DNA from 4 places in the Burkholderia sp. YIM B11467 genome. Region 1 is predicted to be linked to each of the others. Evidence: riboswitches for the same ligand, from Rfam matches in the RefSeq annotation. Region 1 holds a riboswitch; each other region holds the start of a gene.
The links. Region 1 has a riboswitch for cobalamin ahead of cobG (precorrin-3B synthase). Riboswitches for the same ligand answer to the same signal wherever they lie in the genome.

Region 2: linked by a shared signal. The riboswitch ahead of ACTRWB_RS25605 (FecCD family ABC transporter permease) and the one ahead of cobG (precorrin-3B synthase) in region 1 are both predicted to bind cobalamin.
Region 3: linked by a shared signal. The riboswitch ahead of ACTRWB_RS35380 (CbtB domain-containing protein) and the one ahead of cobG (precorrin-3B synthase) in region 1 are both predicted to bind cobalamin.
Region 4: linked by a shared signal. The riboswitch ahead of ACTRWB_RS08990 (TonB-dependent receptor domain-containing protein) and the one ahead of cobG (precorrin-3B synthase) in region 1 are both predicted to bind cobalamin.

Annotation. Positions count from the first base shown of each region.
Region 1 covers NZ_JBQVSQ010000005.1:199,520-204,279, reverse strand. The annotation lists gene ACTRWB_RS19165 (precorrin-2 C(20)-methyltransferase) at 1-268, opposite strand, end outside; gene ACTRWB_RS19160 (precorrin-8X methylmutase) at 265-891, opposite strand; gene cobG (precorrin-3B synthase) at 884-2,272, opposite strand; cobalamin riboswitch at 2,341-2,532, opposite strand; gene cbiE (precorrin-6y C5,15-methyltransferase (decarboxylating) subunit CbiE) at 2,735-3,970, shown strand; gene ACTRWB_RS19145 (cobalt-precorrin-5B (C(1))-methyltransferase) at 3,970-4,760, shown strand, end outside.
Region 2 covers NZ_JBQVSQ010000008.1:39,981-44,740, forward strand. The annotation lists gene cobT (nicotinate-nucleotide--dimethylbenzimidazole phosphoribosyltransferase) at 1-1,011, opposite strand, end outside; gene ACTRWB_RS25600 (ABC transporter ATP-binding protein) at 1,064-1,879, opposite strand; gene ACTRWB_RS25605 (FecCD family ABC transporter permease) at 1,876-2,874, opposite strand; cobalamin riboswitch at 3,034-3,286, opposite strand; gene ACTRWB_RS25610 (ATPase) at 3,442-3,792, shown strand; gene ACTRWB_RS25615 (cell division protein ZapA) at 3,789-4,103, shown strand; RNA gene ssrS (6S RNA) at 4,184-4,365, shown strand; gene ACTRWB_RS25625 (EVE domain-containing protein) at 4,437-4,760, shown strand, end outside.
Region 3 covers NZ_JBQVSQ010000017.1:4,151-8,910, forward strand. The annotation lists gene ACTRWB_RS35370 (inorganic phosphate transporter) at 1-883, opposite strand, end outside; gene ACTRWB_RS35375 (histidine phosphatase family protein) at 1,043-1,630, opposite strand; cobalamin riboswitch at 1,682-1,819, shown strand; gene ACTRWB_RS35380 (CbtB domain-containing protein) at 1,853-2,062, shown strand; gene ACTRWB_RS35385 (CbtA family protein) at 2,076-2,798, shown strand; gene ACTRWB_RS35390 (LysR family transcriptional regulator) at 2,821-3,729, opposite strand; gene metE (5-methyltetrahydropteroyltriglutamate--homocysteine S-methyltransferase) at 3,856-4,760, shown strand, end outside.
Region 4 covers NZ_JBQVSQ010000002.1:394,001-398,760, forward strand. The annotation lists gene ACTRWB_RS08980 (alpha/beta hydrolase) at 1-293, opposite strand, end outside; gene ACTRWB_RS08985 (TetR/AcrR family transcriptional regulator) at 316-888, opposite strand; gene ACTRWB_RS08990 (TonB-dependent receptor domain-containing protein) at 1,018-2,946, opposite strand; cobalamin riboswitch at 3,285-3,477, opposite strand; gene ACTRWB_RS08995 (AraC family transcriptional regulator ligand-binding domain-containing protein) at 3,567-4,625, opposite strand.

The DNA.
Region 1 (4,760 bases):
CCGTATCGTAGAAGTCGGCGATGACCGTCTCGTAGCAAAGCGGCGGCGGCAGTGCCTCGGTCGTCACCGGATAGACGAGCGGCAATTGCGTCTGCGCGTCGAGCAGGTGCGCTTCGACGATGCCATAGGCATTGCCTTTCTTGCCCTTCGCGACGAAATACGCGACCACGGGCGCGGCCCGCAGCACGCGCAGCGCCTTGATCGTCATCAGTTCAGGGTCGCCGGGGCCGACGCCGACCCCGAACAGTCGTCCGCGTGCGGCCGTCATTCGACCTCCGTCGCGAGCGCGTTGACCGCGGCGGCGGCCATCGCGCTGCCGCCGCGCCGGCCGAGCAGCGCGACGTACGGCACGCCGCGGCTGTCGGCGTCGAGCATCGCCTTCGATTCGGCCGCGCCGATGAAACCGACCGGAAACCCGAGGATCAGCGCGGGGCGCGGCGCGCCGGCGTCGATCATGTCGAGCAGATGGAACAACGCAGTCGGCGCATTGCCGATCACGACGACGCTGCCTGCCAGATGCGGGCGCCACAGTTCGAGCGCCGCGGCCGAGCGCGTGTTGCCGAGATGCCGCGCGAGATCGGGCACCTCCGGCTCGCCGAGCGTGCAGATCACTCGGTTGGCCGCAGGCAGCCGCGCGCGCGTGATGCCTTCGGCGACCATCTTCGCATCGCACAGGATCGGCGCGCCCGCCGCGAGTGCCGCGCGGCCAGCCGTGCCGGCACCGGCCGAGAAGCGCAGGTCGTAGACGACGTCGACCATCCCGCTCGCGTGAATCACGCGCACCGCCAGTTTCTCGAGATCGGGCGGGACCTGCGACAGGTCGGCTTCGGCACGGATCGTCGCGAACGACTGGCGGTAGATTTCCTGCCCGTCGCGAATGTAGTCAAGCATCGGTGTGTCCTGGCTGTGCCGCGCCCGTCAGTCGGGCCGCGGCCTGGTCAATCGTCAGATGGCGCGCGAGCGGGGCGCCGAGGCCCGCGGCGGCGTCGCGCCGGTAAAGGTCGTAGTGCGCGGGCGCCACCGCAACGAGCGTGTGCATCGCGGGATGCGGCAGCGCGCAGTGGCGCTCGCAGCCGCTCAGGTGTACGTCGACCGGATGGCCGATACGGGCGGCGAGCGCGAGCGCGTCGTGTTTCGTGTCCGCATGCGCTTTCGCGCAGCCCGCGCTGCCGGTGCATGCGACCAGCGTCGCAAGCGGGTCCGACGGCGCGCAGACGAGGCCGAGCGACGCGAGCGTGGCGAGCGTGGCCGGCGCACGTTCGCGCGACACCCCGTGCATGAACACGCCTTGCCACGGCGTCATCGACAGCGTGCCGTCGCCGTCGGTGTCGGCCAGCGCGGCGAGCCGTTCCAGTTGCGTCGCGTCGAGCCGGCCGAGCACGAACTGCGCGCCGACGCTGCAGCGCGTCGCGTCGTGCGACGGGCGCGTGCCGAAACGCAGTGCCGGGTCGGCGCGCATGCGCCGCCTGTCCGCCAGCGCGGGATCGGCCGCGAGCGGGAACGGCAGGTAGTGCTGGGCGCGTTCGAGCAGTGCGCGTTCGCCGCACGTCGCGAGGAGGGCGCGCATCCGCGTAACGTCGGCCGGCGCGAGATCGAGGAACGCGAGCAGCAAGGCACGGACCAGCGCGACACTCTGATCGGGCGACACGTCGACCAAAGCCGGCCGGTCGCCATGCGCGACGGGCGGGCAGCCGGCCAGCCCGGCCGCGATGCGTACCGCGCCGTCGTCGCGACGCCACGCGGCCAGCCAGATGTCATGCGGATGATCGAGCGCCGCGACCGATTCGCCGCCGTCGAGCTGAATCGAGAATTTCGGCGACAGCTCGCCGCGACGCGGTTCGCGCGCCAGCATGTCGAGCAGCGGCATCGAGAGCGAACGGCTGTCGACGAGTGCGGCGGGATCGTGCCCGGCAAGCGGGCTGAGCATCAGGTTGCGAGCATCGTCGCTCGCGGCAAGCGCGGCCGCATCGGCGCTGGCGTCGATGCGTGGGCCGAGACCCGCGTCGAGCAACGCGCGCGTCAGTGCGTCGGCCGCATTGTCGCGGATGCCGCGCAACTGGAGATTCGCGCGATTGGTCGCGTCGATCGCGCCGGAGCCGCAGGTGCGCGCGGCGGCGGCAATCGCACGTGCCTGATGCGCGTCGAGCCGGCCGCCCGGCAGCTTGATCCGGCACAGCCCGCCATCGGCGGCCGCGACCACGCGCACGAGCCCCGGGCAGGCCGACGGGCGCACGACGGGGGACGCAGGAATCGAATCGGGGGCGGAACTCAACGGGGTACCGGGACAGTGTCGCGCCGCGGCCAACGCATCGGTACACCCCGCCCGACGCCGACTGGCACGCACGCACTTTCTGGCCGGCAGGTCTCCTGGCTGACAGGTCGGCACCGGCTCCCGGCCTTCCCGGTCGAACCAGTGGCATGAGGGGGGAGATCGGCTCGCTGTCTACAGTTGCGGGGGCAGCCACAGCGGCGCGCGGTGCGCCCTGTGTTCCCTCTTCGGCCCCGAAGGGCACCGGCGAACGAACGGCCGTAGGATACCCGATTTCGACCGCGGTTCGCGACCGGCAAGCCGTTCGCGACGGGCGAAGTGGAAGATGGCCGGGTGCTAGCGGGCCGGCAGATGAAACGGGCGATGGAACACGGTACCATGCCGTTTTTCGCAATGCGGACGGCTGCGCGGCTTCTTTCACGGCCGCGCGGCGACACGATGGAATTGAACGATGGGGAAGGGTGCATGACGGCGTGGCTGACGGTAGTGGGCATCGGCGACGACGGTTACGCGGGGCTCGGACGCAGCGCGCGGCGTGCGCTGCTCGACGCGACGCTTGTCGTCGGCGCGACGCGCCATCTCGACATGCTGCCCGCGCGGCTGCCGGCCGCGCGCGAAGCGTGGCCGTCGCCGTTCGATCTCGCGGGCGTGCTCGCGCGGCGAGGGTCGCCCGTCTGCGTGCTCGCGAGCGGCGACCCGATGCTGTTCGGCGTCGGCGCGACGCTCGCGCGCGCGCTTTCCCCCGACGAATGGCGCGTGCTGCCCGCACCGTCGTCGCTGTCGCTCGCGGCCGCGCGTCTCGGCTGGGCGCTGCAGGACATCGGCGCGGTATCGCTCGTCGGCCGTCCGCTCGCGACGCTCGCGCGCCACCTGCTGCCGGGCCGGCGCCTGTTCGTGCTGAGTGCCGACGGCCGCACGCCGGCTGCGGTCGCGGCCGAGCTCGTCGCACGCGGCTTCGGGCCGACGCGCATCAGTGTCTTCGAACATCTGGGCGGCCCGCTCGAGCGTCGTCTCGACGGCCTCGCACACGACTGGAACGTCGACGAAACCGCCGCGCTCAATCTGGTCGCGCTCGACTGCCAGGCCGGCCCCGACGCACCGCGCCGCGCGCTCACGCCCGGCCTGCCCGACGACGCGTACCGCCACGACGGCCAGCTCACCAAGCGCGACCTGCGCGCGATGACGCTCGGCCGCCTCGCGCCCGCGCCCGGCGAGCTGCTGTGGGATGTCGGCGCCGGCAGCGGCTCGATCGGCATCGAATGGATGCGCGCGCATCCGTCGTGCCAGGCGATTGCGATCGAAGCGCATGCGGAGCGACAACGCTTCATCGAGCACAACCGCGATGCGCTCGGCGTGCCGGGCTTGCAGCTCGTCGCGGGCCGCGCGCCCGATGCGCTCGCGGGGCTCGCCGCACCCGACGCGATCTTCATCGGCGGCGGGGCGACGGCGCCCGGCGTGCTCGACGCATGCTGGTCGTCGCTGAAACCGGGCGGCCGACTGGTCGCGAACGCGGTCACGCTGCAGGGCGAGATGGCACTCGCCGCATGGCGCGATGCGCACGGCGGCACGCTCACGCGCGTGTCGCTCGCGCATGCCGAGCCGCTCGGTCGCTTCGATACATGGCGGCAGCCGTTGCCGGTCACGCTGTATGACGTGCGCAAGCCCGACGCGGTCGAAGCGTCGAACACGACGGCCGTGTGATGCGCGACGAAACCCCCGAACAGCCCGCACCGCTGCGTTTCGGCTATACGACCGGAAGCTGCGCGACCGCGACGTCGCTCGCGGCCGCGCGCCTGCTGCTCGCGGGCCGTGCGGACGACGCGGTCGAGATCGTGCTCCCGAAGGGACAGCACGTGTTGATGCGGCTCGAGTTCTGCCGGATCACCGCTGACGGCGCCGAGGCCGGCACGATCAAGGATGCCGGCGACGATCCGGACGTGACCCACGGCGCGCTGATCTTCGCGCGCGTCGCGCTCGCGGCGGCGCCCGGCGTGCGCTTTCATGCGGGGCCGGGCGTCGGCACGGTCACGCGCGCGGGGCTGACGCTGCCGGTCGGCGAACCGGCGATCAACCCGGTGCCGCGCCAGATGATGACAACGCACCTCGACGCGCTGGCGGCCGAGCATGGCTACGCGGGCGGTTTCGACGTGACGATCGGCGTCGAAGGTGGCGAGGCGCTCGCGCTGAAGACGATGAATCCGCGCCTAGGCATCGTCGGCGGGCTGTCGATCCTCGGCACGACCGGCATCGTGCGGCCGTTCTCGTGCTCGGCCTATATCGCGTCGATTCACCAGGGCATCGACGTCGCGCGCGCGAACGGCATCGCGCATATCGCCGCGTGCACGGGCAATGCGAGCGAGGACGCGATGCGCGCGCACTACCACCTGCCCGACATGGCGCTGATCGAGATGGGCGATTTCGCGGGCGCGGTGCTCAAGCACCTGCGGCGCGCGCCGATCGCGCGCCTGTCGATGTGCGGCGGCTTCGGCAA
Region 2 (4,760 bases), on a different contig from region 1:
TTCACTGAGGAACGCCGCCGCCGCGCGCACGAGCGGCAGCGCGAGCGCCGCACCCGTGCCCTCACCGAGCCGCAGGTCGAGCGCGAGCAGCGGCTTCGCGCCGAAATGCTCGAGCATGCGCCGGTGCCCGGCCTCGTGCGACGTATGCGAGAACACGCAGTAATCGCGCACGCCGGGCACGATACGCTCGGCGACGAGCAGCGCGGCCGTCGCGATGAAGCCATCGACGAGAATCGTCATCCGCTCGCTCGCGGCCGCGAGATACGCGCCCGTCATCATCGCGATCTCGAAGCCGCCGAACGTCGCGAGCACGTCGAGCGGCGCGATCGCGTGCGAGTGCTTGACGAGCGCGCGGCCCAGCACCGCGCGCTTGTGCGCGAGGCCCTGGTCGTCGAGGCCCGTGCCGCGCCCGACGCATGCGTCGATCGGCACGCTGAGCAGGCGGCTCATCAGGCACGCGGCCGACGATGTGTTGGCGATCCCCATCTCGCCGAAGCCGATCACGTTCGTGCCGAGCGATGCATGCAGGCGCACCCGCGCCGCACCGGCCACGAGCGCCGTCATCGCCTCGTCGTGCGTCATCGCCGGCTCCGCCGCGAAGTTGCGCGTGCCGCGCGCGACCGGCAGCGACACCAGCCGGTCGGACAGCGGCAGCGGCGACGCCACGCCCGCATCGACGATCTCGAGCGTGCTCTGCGCGACGCCCGAAAACGCGTTGATCGCCGCACCGCCGGCCAGGAAGTTCGCGACCATCTGCGCGGTCACCGCTTGCGGATAAGGACTGACGCCCTCGGCCGCGATCCCGTGATCGCCGGCGAACACGATCATCACGGGGCGCTGCACGACCGGCCGCTCGGTGCGCTGGATCAGGCCGATCTGCAGCGCGATCGCCTCGAGCTGGCCAAGGCTGCCGGGCGGCTTGGTCTTGTGATCGATCACATGCTGCAGGCGCTTGCGCAGCGTTTCGTCGAGCGGCGCGATCGCGGGCGGGAAGTGGGTCGAATTCGTCATCGAAGAGCCGTGTCGTGGGTGCGGCCTGCGCCGCGCATCGGGAAAGGAAACGTCATTGTCGCTCGGGCCACGCCGGCAGCAGCGCGTCGCGGCCGTTCTCGCGGATCAGCACGAGCGGATAACCGAACGCGTCGCTCGCGCGTTCGGGCGTCAGCACATCGTGCACGGGGCCGGCCCACGCGTGGCCGCGGCCGTCGAGCAGCAGCGCATGCGTCGCGAAACGCCGCGCGAGATTCAGGTCGTGGCACGAGAACAGCACAGTGCGTGGGCCTGCGTCGAGCCATGCGGCCAGCGCGGTCAGGCAATCGATCTGGTGATGCAGGTCGAGATGCGCAAGCGGCTCGTCGAGCAGCATCAGTGGCGCATCCTGGCACAGCGTCGCGGCCAGCGCGACCCGCTGCCGCTCGCCGCCCGACAGCGACAGCACGTCGCGCGACGCAAGCGCGGTCAGGTCGAACGTCGCGAGCGCCTCGCGCGCGGCCGCGCGGTCGCCGTCGCGCTCCCAGCCCCAGCCGCCGAGATACGGAAAGCGGTTGAGCAGCACCGTGTCGAACACGGTCGCGCTGAACGCGTCGTGCAATTGCTGCGACATCAGCGCGCGGCGCTGCGCGAGTTGCGCGGGCGGCCACGCGGCCAGCGGCCGGCCGTCGATCTCGACATGCCCGCCGGCCGGCGGCTGCAGCCCCGCGAGCGTCGCAAGCAGCGTCGTCTTGCCCGCACCGTTCGGCCCCGCGACGCACCAGATCTCGCCGGGGCGGAACGCCTGCGCGAGTCCGTCGAGCAGCGTGCGCGCGCCGGCCTTCAGCGTCAGGTCGACGGTCGCGCAGGTCAGGTCGCCGCCGCCGGCGTGCAATGCGGCATGCGTCATCGCATCGGTCTCCTCAGCAACATCCACAGGAACACCGGCACGCCGATCAACGCGGTCATCACGCCGACCGGCAGTTGCGCGGGCGCGATCGCGGTGCGCGCGAGCAGGTCGGCCGCCATCACGCCGCCGCCGCCCGCGAGCATCGCGGCCGGCAGCAGCATCCGCTGGTCGTTGCCGAACGCGAGCCGCAGCGCGTGCGGCACGACGAGGCCGACGAAGCCGATCGTGCCGGCCGTCGTCACCGCGGCCGCAGCGGCCAGCGACGCGACAAGATAGATCCGCACGCGCAGACGCGCGACGGGCACGCCGAGCGCAAGCGCGGTCGCGTCGCCGCGCAGCAGCACGTTCAGTTGCGGCGCGGCCGGCAGCGCGACGCATGCGCTCAGCAGCAGCGCGCCCCACGCGAACCACGGCGCCGTCACGCCGTTCAGGTCGCCCGTCAGCCAGAAGATGATGCCGCGCAGCCGCGCATCGGGCGCGAGCGACAGCAGCAACGTGACGAGCGCGCCCCACCCCGCCGCGATCACGACGCCCGTGAGCAGCAGCCGCGGCGACGCGTCGCGCGAATCGCCGCGCCACAGTTCGCGGCGCGCGAGACCGAGCACGAGCGCGACCGACACGAGCGAGCCGGCGAACGCCGATGCATCGACGAGCCACCACGCGCCGCCCGCGATCATCGCGACGAGCGCGAAACCGGCCGCGCCGCCGGACACGCCGAGCACGTACGGTTCCGCAAGCGGATTGCGCAGCAGCACCTGCAGCAGCGCACCGGCAAGCGCGAGCAGCGCGCCGCACGCGAAGCCCGCGAGCGCACGCGGCAGGCGCAGCGTGCGGACGATATCGGCGAACAGCGCATCGCCGCCATGCGGCACGAGCGACGCGAGCGCCTGCCATGGCGACATCGGCACGCTGCCGATCGACAGCGACGCGATGAACAGCAACGCGACCACGGCGGCCAGCGTTGCCCAGATCGCGGCAGCGCGTGCGGCGCTCATGCCGCGTAAGGCCGCGCGCATGACACGCGGCGCATCCGCCGGCGGCTGCCGGCCGGGCATGACAGAAGCGTCGCGCAGACGATTGGGGTCAGCATCGAAGAGAATTCCGTGAAGCGTTGCGCACCCCGCTTCCCCGCGGGCCGCGCGTCACGAAGCCCGTGCGGGCTTCCCGTCTCGGCCGGTATCCGGGCTGGCGGCGTACCGGCTCGCCTTCCCGCGCGATGACGCGCAGTGGCCCGCGCCCGTGCGCGAAACCTTCACGCGGAACGCGCCCGAGCCGGCCTGCGTCACCGGACGCGGCCGCTTACCGTTGCGGGGGCAGCGCAGGTTGGCGGCTTCCTGGCGGAGCCCGCGCCCTGCTTCCCGTTTAACCGCGCGTTCACGCGCGAGCACCGAGGCGGCGCCAGTTTAGGAGCGGGTCGCGCGAGCGTCAAGGAAGCGTCCGGGAATGCAAAAAGACGCACCTATTCGCGGCAAGAAGCAGGGGTGTTACGACTGGAAACGTTACAGATGTCGGATTGCGCGTTATTCCGCGCTAAAATGCTGGGTCTTTAGAGGACGCAGCAAATGCTCAACGAACTCGAAACCTTATCTCAAAATATTGGCCGTCTGATCTCGCTGAACAAGCGCTATCACTCGGAACGGCTCGCGCTCGAGGAGCAGGTCGCGCAATTGCGCGCGGAAGCGGACACGGTCCGCGCGGAACTCGCGCAACTGCGCGACGAACGCAATGCGCTCGCAGCCGAGCGCGACACGTTGTCGGCAAAGATCGACGACGCCCAGGTGAAACTGAACGCGATTCTCGAAAAGCTGCCGCGCTCGAAAAACGCGGAGCAAGCCGACAACCAGCTCGACCTGCTGGATGCGCAGGCGCGTACGGAAGGCGATGACGCGGCCAGCCACGGAGAACATGCATGAGCACCAAGCAGATCGAAGTCTCGATTCTCGGTCAGCCCTATCGGCTCGCCTGTTCGGCCGAGACCGAAGCGGCGCTGCTCGAGGCAGTCGCGCGCGTCGACGCCGAAATGTCGAAAATCCGCTCGAACAGCTCGGTGCGCGGCACCGATCGCATCGCCGTCATGGCCGCGCTGTCGCTCGCATCGGAATTGCTGCGGCTGCAAACGAGCGTGCGGCACGGTGAAGCATTTCCGGCGGAGGAAATCCGTCGTACAATGCACCAGATGAACGAACAGCTCGGCGCGGTGCTTGCACAGCACGAGACGCAGTAAGGTTTGATCGATACGTCGATTCCCCTTGATCTCGGCGATCAACGGTGGTCAAATTGGCGCATCGAAATACAGTTCAGTCAGCTTCCCTGCCTGGTTCGCCAAGGTCATATATTCCTTGAACCAATGCCATGTGCACGGTTGCGGAAATTTGTAGCACGGGCGCGCGCGTCACTCTGTCTGATGTACCCGAAGTGCTGCTAACTGCGACCAATTCTGAACCTCAGGTTCAGGATGCCGGCCTAGCGGCCAAGGCGGGGGCCTATCCAACGGCATCGGGCACGTCCCGGTGCCGTTTCCTTTTGTAGCAGCCTTTTTCTGCGTCGATCACGATCCATGCAATACTGGCTGATGAAGTCCGAACCGGACGAAGCAAGCATCGACGATCTCGCTCACGCACCGCAGCGCTCGCTGCCGTGGACTGGCGTGCGCAACTATCAGGCGCGCAATTTCATGCGCGACACGATGAAGATCGGCGATGGTGTGCTGTTCTATCACTCGAGCTGCCCCGAGCCGGGCATCGCGGGCCTCGCCGAAGTATCGTCGACGCCCTACCCCGATCCCACGCAGTTCGATCCGAAAAGCCCCTATTACGACCCGAAGTCGACGCAGGAAGCACCACGCTGGCTGCTCGTCGACGTGCGCTACGTGAAAAAGTCG
Region 3 (4,760 bases), on a different contig from region 1:
TCTGCGATTCGGCCGGCGTAACGGCCTTGTTCAGCGCATACGCGGTCGGCACCGTGCCGATCAGGATCAGCATGATGAGGCCCATCCCTTTCTGCCCGTCGTTCGAACCGTGTGCGAACGACACGCCCGTGCAGGTCAGGATCAGCAGGCAGCGAATCCAGAACGGCGGCGGCTGATCCTTCGGCGGCTCCTTGTACAGCTCCGGAATCCGCACGACGGCCTTCAGCACGAGCAGCAGCAGCGACGCGCACAGGAAGCCGACGATCGGCGAGAACAGCAGCGACTTGCCGACGCCGAGCGCCTGGCCCCAGTCGACGCCGCTCGTGCCGGACGGCCCGTGCATCAGCTGGTTCATCAGCCCGACGCCGATGATCGACCCGATCAGCGTATGCGAGCTCGACGACGGCAACCCGAAATACCAGGTCGCGAGGTTCCACACGATCGCGGCGATCAGCAGCGCGAACACCATCGCGAAGCCCGAACCGCTGCCGACCTGCAGGATCAGCTCGACCGGCAGCAACTGCAGGATGCCGAACGCGACCGCGCCGCTCGAGACCATCACGCCGAGGAAGTTCCACATGCCGGACCAGATCACCGCGACGTTCGGCGTCAGCGAGTGCGTGTAGATCACGGTGGCGACCGCGTTCGCGGTGTCGTGGAAACCGTTGACGAATTCGAAGCCGAGCGCGATCAGCAGCGCGGCGCCGAGCATCAGGTACGGAAACAGCGATGCTTCGCGGACCGACGACAGATCGTCGATCAGGTGCATGGCGATATAGACGGCGCCGATCGCGAGCACCAGCAGGAAGACGGCATAACCGACTTGCCGGGTGCGTTCGACGGAGCCCGAATTGTTCGAGGCGGACGAAGCAGGTTGATTCATGACGGCATCTCGTAGGGGAATCGCGTCTGATCCTAGCTTCGGCCAGCAGTCAGTTTGATGACAGTCGGGATGGCGAACGGTATGTCTTACAGCGATGTAAGCAGAGCGCCGGCACGCATCTTCGGCCACATGGCGCACGCAACTCGGCACGACATGGGCTTACGCATCAGTGTCGCGCCGATCGACATCCGCGATCAACATCCATCCATGCGGCGATGCGGCGAATGTCGTGCATGACAGCGGCGCGACGTCGACGCGAGTCGCGGCCTTGGAATCCATCCGCAGAGCCTGCGCGACGGCCGCGCGAATGATCGCCGCATGCGTGATCGCGACGATGTCGCGCTCGTGCTGCAGCGCGTTCAACCATGTGCCGACACGCCGCATCGCTGCGTCGAACGATTCGCCGCCGTGTGGCGATGCGGACGGATCGCCGATCCATGCACCCAATTCGTCAGGACAGTCGCGGCCGAGATCGTGCAGCCGCTGGCCGCGCCAGTTGCCGTAGTCGATGTCGCGCAGCGCGTGATCGATGTCGGCACGTAGCCCGAGCGCATCGGCAGTCTGTCGCGCGCAGCGGGCGGGGCTGCACAGCACGATCGCGCCGGCGAGGCCCGCCCACCGGTCGCGCAGCGCGGCGGCGTCGGCGAGCCCGCGCGCGTCGAGCGGATCGTCGTCGGGAAACGTGCCGGTGCGCATCGCACGGGTCGATGCGTGTGCGATCAGGCGCAGCGAGGCATGCAGGGTCATGTCGGTTGTCGGAGGGGCCGGGCGGAACGTGCGGTCGCTCGCACGCCGTTACTTCAACACGCGGACTTTCGCGCGTACAATCCGCCCGATACGAAACGCGGAAGCCGGTGCAATTCCGGCGCGGTCGCGCCACTGTAACCGGGGAATCTCGATCCCGGAAGCCAGACCTGCCTTCGTACCCATCCAACATTTGTCGGGGCGCGATTCCCCTGAGGTGCATCCATGAGCGAAGCAGTGCTGAAGCCGGTCGTCGTGCCGGCACCCATCCCCGTCCGTGAACTGTTGCCGTGGGCCGTGTTCGTCGGCCTGATCCTGCTGCTCGCACTGTATTTCGTCGGCGCGGAACAAGGCGCGACGTCGCTCGTGCCGGGCATGTATGTGCACGAATTCGTCCACGACGGCCGCCATCTGCTCGGCTTTCCCTGCCACTGACGCGGAGAACACGATGGTCGGAAAGCTGCTCATGCGCGGGATGCTCGCAGGCATCGCCGCGGGCCTCCTCACGTTCGGTTTCGCGAAAATCGTCGGCGAACCGCAAGTCGATCAGGCGATTTCCTTTGAAGAAAAACTCGACGCCGCCAAAGGCGACGCGCCGGAGCCCGAGCTGGTCAGTCGTCACACGCAGGCCGGCCTTGGCTTGCTGACCGGTGTCGTGACCTATGGCGCGGCATTCGGCGGGCTGTTCTCGCTGGTCTTTGCGTTCGCGTACGGGCGCGGCGGCCGCCTCCCGGCACGGCCGCTGGCCGCGTGGCTCGCACTGGCGGCGTTCATCGCGCTCGTGATCGTGCCGAACCTCAAGTACCCGGCCAATCCGCCGTCGGTCGGCGATCCCGACACGATCGGCTATCGCACGGGCCTGTTCTTCCTGATGATCGCGATCTCGATCGCGACGATGGTGTTCTCGGTCAGCGTGCGCCGCCATCTGCTGGCGAAGCTCGGCCAATGGAACGCGTCGATCGTCGCCGGGCTCGTGTTCGTCGCGATCATCGCGGCGGTGCAGTTCGGGCTGCCGTCGATCAACGAGGTGCCGGCCGCTTTCCCGGCCGCCGTGCTGTGGAAGTTCCGCGTCGCGGCGATCGGCATGCAGGTGATCATGTGGACGACGATCGGCCTGCTATTCGGCGCGTGGGTCGAGCGCGGCGAACGCATCGGCATGCGCGCCGCCTGACGCGTCCTGCAACCGGGCGCGCCTAGCGCAGCATGCGCGGCGCGCTCCACGTCGATTCGCGCGCGAGCGCGACGAACGCGGCCAGATAGTCGATCGCCGCGTCCGCCTCGCGGATGCCGAGAAAGATCTGCTTCGCGATGCCCTTCTTGCCGAGCTTGACCGGCACGACCGGCATCCGGTCCGCGTATTCGTCCGCGAGCCATCTCGGCAGCGCGGCCACGCCGCGCCCGCTCGCCACCATCTGCAGCATGATGTCGGTCGTTTCGATCGACTTGTGCCGCCTCGGCACGATGCCGGCCGGCGTCAGGAACTGGTTGTAGATGTCGAGCCGGTCGGTTTCGACCGGGTAGGTGATCAGGATCTCGTCGGTCAGTTGCTCGGGCGTCACGTAGTCGGCGTTCGCGAACCGGTGTGAGTCAGCGACCACCAGCACCTGCTCGTAATCGAATACCGGAACGAAGTGCAGACCCGGCTTGTTCAGCGGATCGGGCGTGACGAGCACGTCGATGTCGTAACCGAACAGCGCGCCGATGCCGCCGAACTGGAAGCGCTGCTTCACGTCCACGTCGACGTCGGGCCAGCGCGACAGATACGGTGACACGACCTTCAGCAGCCACTGGTAACACGGGTGGCATTCCATCCCGATGCGCAGCGTGCCGCGCTCGCCCTTCGCGTACTGCTTCATCCGCTCTTCGGCGAGCTCGAACTGCGGCAGCAGCCGGTTCGCCAGCTTCAGCAGATATTGCCCGCCCTGCGTGAGCCGCAGGCCGCGGCCTTCCCGATCCCAGATCGGCGTGCCGAGCTGCTGCTCGATTTTCCGGACGGTATGGCTGAGCGCCGATTGCGTGAGATGCAGCGCGTTGGCGGCCGCGGTCAGCGAGCCCTGGCGCTCGACTTCACGAATGACGACGAGATGGAATCGTTCCAGCATGGTTATCGCTCACCCAACAGATACATGAACAATTTTAATGGATGAATGAAATAATGCCATTTTATTTCATGTATTGAAATCCCTATCATGGCTGCCGGACATTCACTACATCTGGACGGCAGCGTCATGGTCACCACACACAACCTTGGTTTCCCGCGAATCGGCGCGAAGCGCGAACTCAAGTTCGGTCTCGAACGCTACTGGAAAGGCGAATCGTCGCGCGACGAGCTGAAGGCGCTCGGCGCGCAGCTGCGCCAGCGCCACTGGAACGACCAGCGCGATCTGGATCTGGCGCCGCTCGGCGACTTCGCGTTCTACGACCAGGTGCTCGACATGAGCTTCACGCTCGGCAACCTGCCGAAGCGCGTGCAGGGCTTCCACGGCGACGTGCTCGACAACTATTTCCGCGTCGCGCGCGGCCGGTCGGCGCAGTCGGCGGAAGAGCATGCCGCGTGCTGCGGCGGCGTCTCGGCCGGTGAAATGACGAAGTGGTTCGACACGAACTATCACTACATCGTGCCGGAATTCCACGCGGACACGAACTTCTCGCTCGACCCGTCGCGCCTGCTCCAGCAACTGGCGGAAGCGCAGGCGCAGGGTGTGGCCGTGAAGCCGGTGATCCTCGGTCCCGTCACGTACCTGTGGCTCGGCAAGGCGAAGGACGATTCCGATCGCCTCGCACTGCTGCCGAAGCTGCTGCCCGTGTACGGCGCGCTGCTCGACACGCTGACCGCGCAGGGCGTCGAATGGGTGCAGATCGACGAACCGATTCTCGTCACCGAGCTCGACGCCGAATGGCGGCACGCATTCCGCACCGCCTATGCGACGCTGGAAACGCGCCGCATCAAGCTGCTGCTCGCCACCTACTTCGGGCAGCTTCAGGACAACCTGACGCTCGCGGCCTCGCTGCCGGTCGACGGCCTGCATATCGACGCGATCAATGCACGCGACGAAGTCGACGCACTGGTGCGCGAACTGCCGGCCGGGCGCGTGCTGTCGGTGGGCGCGATCAACGCCCGCAACATCTGGAA
Region 4 (4,760 bases), on a different contig from region 1:
GCGTCGGGCGTCGCGACATGCACGTCCGCGTCGCCGGCCCGGATCGTTGCCACGCTCGAACGCAGATAGCCGCCGAGCTGCTCGACGGCGGCCGCGTAGTGCGCATCGGTGGCCGCTTTTACGCGCAGCCAGGCGTCGACATCGTCCGGCGCCGGCATCACGTGCCGCGCGTTCAGCGGCACGCCGTCGTCGCCGACCAGCCGTTGCAACGCGGTGCGCGCTTCGTCGCTGATCGAGGTCGGGAAGGGAACGACACGGCTCGGCAGGACGACGCCGTCAGGTTTGTCTTTCATCGCGTGATTTCCGTTCGATGCGTCATGCGGCCGAAGGCCAGTGACGCAGCATCACGTCCAGCGCATCGAGACTGCGCGACCACGACGCGTCGGAATCCGGCGCGCTGTGCGAGAAACCGCCCGCGCTTTCGAGCGTCACATAGCCCATGAAGAAGCCGCCCAGCAGGCGGATCGCATGAGCCTGTTCGGCGTCCGGAATGTCGTAGCTGCGCAGCACCGCGGAGGTCATCCTGACGAGCCGGCCGCCCGCGCTTTCGGCGGCGCGCTCGGCGCTCACCGGATGGCGCGCGGCCGCAAAGCGGCCGGGGTGCGCGCGCGCATAGTCGCGATAGACGTTCGCGAGCGCGGCCAGCGCGTCCTTGCCGGTGCGGCCGGCCAATGCGTCGGTCGCGCGCTCGGCGAGCTCCTTCAGCGCGAACAACGCGATCCGGCTCTTGAGATCGTCGAAACTCGGGATATGCGAGTACAGGCTGGCCAGCTTGACGTCGAAGTGCCGCGCGAGCGCCGCGCCGGTGAGCTGCTCGAAGCCGGTTTCATCGGCGAGCTGCGCACCGGCTTCGACGAGCCTGTCTACGGTAATGCCGGCACGCGCCATGACGGATGCTATGCGGGTTAGTCAAAAAACTAATTCTATTAGTTTTTGCGGCGATGTCAATTTCCCGCGCGCGCCGGTTGCGCCGATACGCATCGGCGCCCGCGACGCAGGCGCCGATGCACGGGGCGGTCAGAACGTGTAGCTGACCTTGCCGAACGCGGTGCGTCCGAGCGTGTTGTAGCCGTACGCGGTCATGTACTGCCGGTCGAACAGGTTCGACAGCGATGCCGACACCGTCAGGTGCGAATTGATCCGGTACGACGCGCGCAGGCTCACCGTCAGGTACGACGGCAGATACTGCGTGTTGGCCGGGTCGTCGAACGTCGAACCGCCGTAGAGCAGCGACGCGCCGGTGCTCAGCGCATGCAGGTGCAGTTCGTCCCACGTGTGGTCGACGTTGAGGCTGACCGTCTGGCGCGGCCGGCGGTTGAGCCAGGTCTGGTTGGTCTCGTCCTGCGGATTCAGGATGCCGACCGCGACGCTCACCGGCGTCGAGCGGCCGATCGTCCCCTTGTACGACAGGTCGATGCCGCGAATATGCGAGCGGCCGATGTTGATCGGCGAGAACGTCGCCGGGTTGTAGGCGACCAGGTTGTTGACCCGCGTGTCGTAGATCGCGGCGGTGAACGTGCCGTACGACGTGTTCGCGTCGATCGCGGCCTCGACCGACGTGCTGCGTTCCGGGCTGAGGTTCGGATTGCCGTAGCCGGGGTAGTACAGGTCGTTGAAGCTCGGCAGGCGGTACGCATTGCCGTACGACACGCGCGCCGTATAGACCGGCGTGATCGCCCACGACAACGCGGCGTTGCCCGTGTTCACGGATTGCCCGGCGATGATTTCGTGGCGACCCGCGAGGAACATCGTCACGCTGCCGAGCGTGGCCGACTGATGCAGCGAGAACGCGGAGTCGTTGCGCGTCGGCACGCCGCCGGGAATGTCGATCGGCAGGAACGCCTGTTCGCGCGTGAAGTCGTAGGCCAGCTTCGATTCGCCCGACAGCGGCAGGCCGAACAGGCGGAACCCGTGCTCCTGATGCGTCAGCGACGTCGAGATGCTGAAGCGTTGCGAATTGATCTGGTCGGTCGCGAGGGCCGGGTTGTCCGCGTAGATGAACTGGCGATCGTTCGCATAACCAAAGGACTGGTCGAACTGCGTGTCGGGCGTGATGTCGAGATGGAACGCGACACCGGTCGTCAGCTGGTGATCGAGCTCGCGGTTCGCATAACCGAGGTTGTCGAAGGACAGATCGGAGCGGTGATACAGCGCGAACGTCGAGATCGACCAGTTGTCGCGCGCGTAACCGAGGCGCGCATCGAGATCCTGCGCGTGATACGGATTGCGGCCGGCCTCGTGACCGGAGAAGAAGGGCCGCGTCGCATCGATGCCGGCCGTGTTGTAGTCGTGCAGCCCGAGCGAATAGGTAAGACCGCCGAGCGCGGCAAGCGGCCCCGTCGACGGCACGGTGCCCGACGTGCGGAACTGCGTGTCGAACGTCTTGTTCGAGCCGCCGCCGAACGAGACGGTGGTCTGGTTCGGCTGGTTGGACGCACGGCGCGTGAAGAGCTGTACGACGCCGCCCATCGCATTGGCGCCGAACGACGCGGCGGCCGGGCCCGAAATCACTTCGACGCGTTCGAACGCTTCGGTCGGCAGGTCGGCCCACGGTGCGATGCCGGTAGTCGGCGAGCCGATCCGGATGCCGTCGATGAACACGGCGACCTGGCTGGCCGACGAGCCGCGAATGCTGACCGACGAGGATGAGCCGGGGCCGCCGCTCTGCGAAACGGTGACGCCCGGCAGCGTCGCGAGTGCCTGCGTGATGCTCGGGTCGCTCGGCGACAGCCGGTCGAGATCCTCGCGCGTGAGCACCTGCGTCGACGCATAACGCCGGTCGAACGATTCGGGCAGGTACCGCGTGTCGGTCACGCTGATCGTCGGCAGGTCGGCGCCTTCCGCGGGCTGGGACGGCTGCGGGAGCGCTGCGTCGCCGGCGGCATGGGCGATCGGGGAGAGCAGCGCGGTGGCGGCGGACGTGGCAAGGAGGTAACGAATGTTCATGAGGCAGCGAGAGTGAGCGTGTTGCGCGTACGGCGATCGTGTGCGGGGGGCGGGCAGGGCCGGCCGGTTTGTTCCTGGGTCATGGCGTGGCCGGGCCGCGCGGCGGGCCGTCGCGGGTGCAGGCGCGGCACATGCCGGACGACGCGATCGATGGCGCAAGCCGTATGCGCGCGGGCAGGCCGCGCCTGCCGGCGGCGTGCCGGTGCGACGCTTCCGGCGGGGAAGCGGATTCGGGAACGAAGGACATCTGAAGGATCCTGAGGTCGGGCCGTCCATGCAACGGGCGACCGCCAATGGCGGTGCTTGGCGCTCCGGGACACCCCGCCCGGTGCGGCTGCTTGGACCTCGGGTCGATGGCAGGTCTCCTGGCTCGCGGGTCGTCATCCGTGCCGGCCTTCCCGGTTTCCCAGTGGCACGCAGTGGCACGAATTCGCCGCTCACAGTTGCGGGGGCAGCCGCAGATTCGAGGCGCCGCCTCTCCTGCGTTCCCTTTTGATCCCGTCTCCGGGAACCATCAGCGCGCAAGCGTAATGGCGCGCACTCCGGCGCGTCAATTCTTCGGTCGCGCGAGGATGCGAAAAAACGTCATTGCCCGGTAAAAACTTTCGAAATCCTTTCTTTTATGCGCCGACGCCGCGTTTCATGTCTGACGAAACGGGTGGGCTCGAGGTTGCATGCTCGCGCCTGAACCGGCTCGGCGCGACGCCGGTCCAGCGCACGAACGCGCGCCTGAACGCCTCTTCGCCGCCGAAGCCGAGAAACGCGGCCACGCGGGTCACCGGCCAGTCGGTCTCGTGCAGGCATCGCCGTGCAGCGTCGGCCAGGCATTGCTCGCGCAGCACGTGATATCCGCTGCCTTCGGTTGCGAGCCGGCGCCGCAGTGTCGCCTCGCTGACGCCGAGCCACGCGGCCAGTTCCGCGAGCGCCGGCAGCGCCTGTTCGCGCGCGAGCGCCGCATCGAGAAAGCCGCGCACCTGCTGCGCCCAGGACACGACGGCCGGTGCCGCATCGATCAGACGAAACGGGAAATCGACGAGAAACGCGTCGAGCTCGCCCGGCTGCCGGATCACGCGGTGATCGAGCCGCGCCGCATCGAACGAGAAGCCGTAGGTTTTCCGGCCGACGTCGACCGGCGCGTTGAACAAGCCGAGCAGCGGCATCGCGTCGTCGCGGCGCGGATGGCCGAGCCAGACTTCGTCCGGCCGCAGCGGCTGCCCGATCAGCCAGCCGAACAGCTGCAGATAGCAGAACAGCCCCGTCAGGTCGACGAGGCATGCGGCCGGGCTGCGCGTGCGGCGCAGCGAGTCCATCCGGAACGTCGCGCGAGCGTCGCGTACCGAGAGCGACAGCGTACCGGCGCGCGGCGTCAGCATCTCGCAGAAGTCGCGCGCGCAGCGGATCGCGTCGGCGAGCGTCGCGCAGCTCAGCAGGCAGCGGCACATCAGGTCGACTTCCTGCTTGCGCATCGGCGGATGGCCGTTGCCGCGCGCGACCTGTGCCTCGAGCCGCTCGATCGCGTCGCGGTAGAGCGCGACGAAGCCGCGCGTCGCCGTCGCATCTTGCCGCGGCTGCGCATCGCGGTCGGCCGGCGGCGCGCCGCTGCGCGTGAGTTCGCTCAGCAGGCGCGCGTCGAGGCCCGGCAGGACCCGGCCGCTGGCCGGCATGGCGCGCTGTTTCATGTGTCTCCCGTTCTGATCGTTGCGACAGGGGCCGGTGAGCGGGCCGGTAGGGGTCCGTGAACCGTCGCCACGCAAGAATACTAGTCACGCCGGCCGCCTTCGGCCTCGCCGGAACGGCGTAGGCCGGCCACGCAT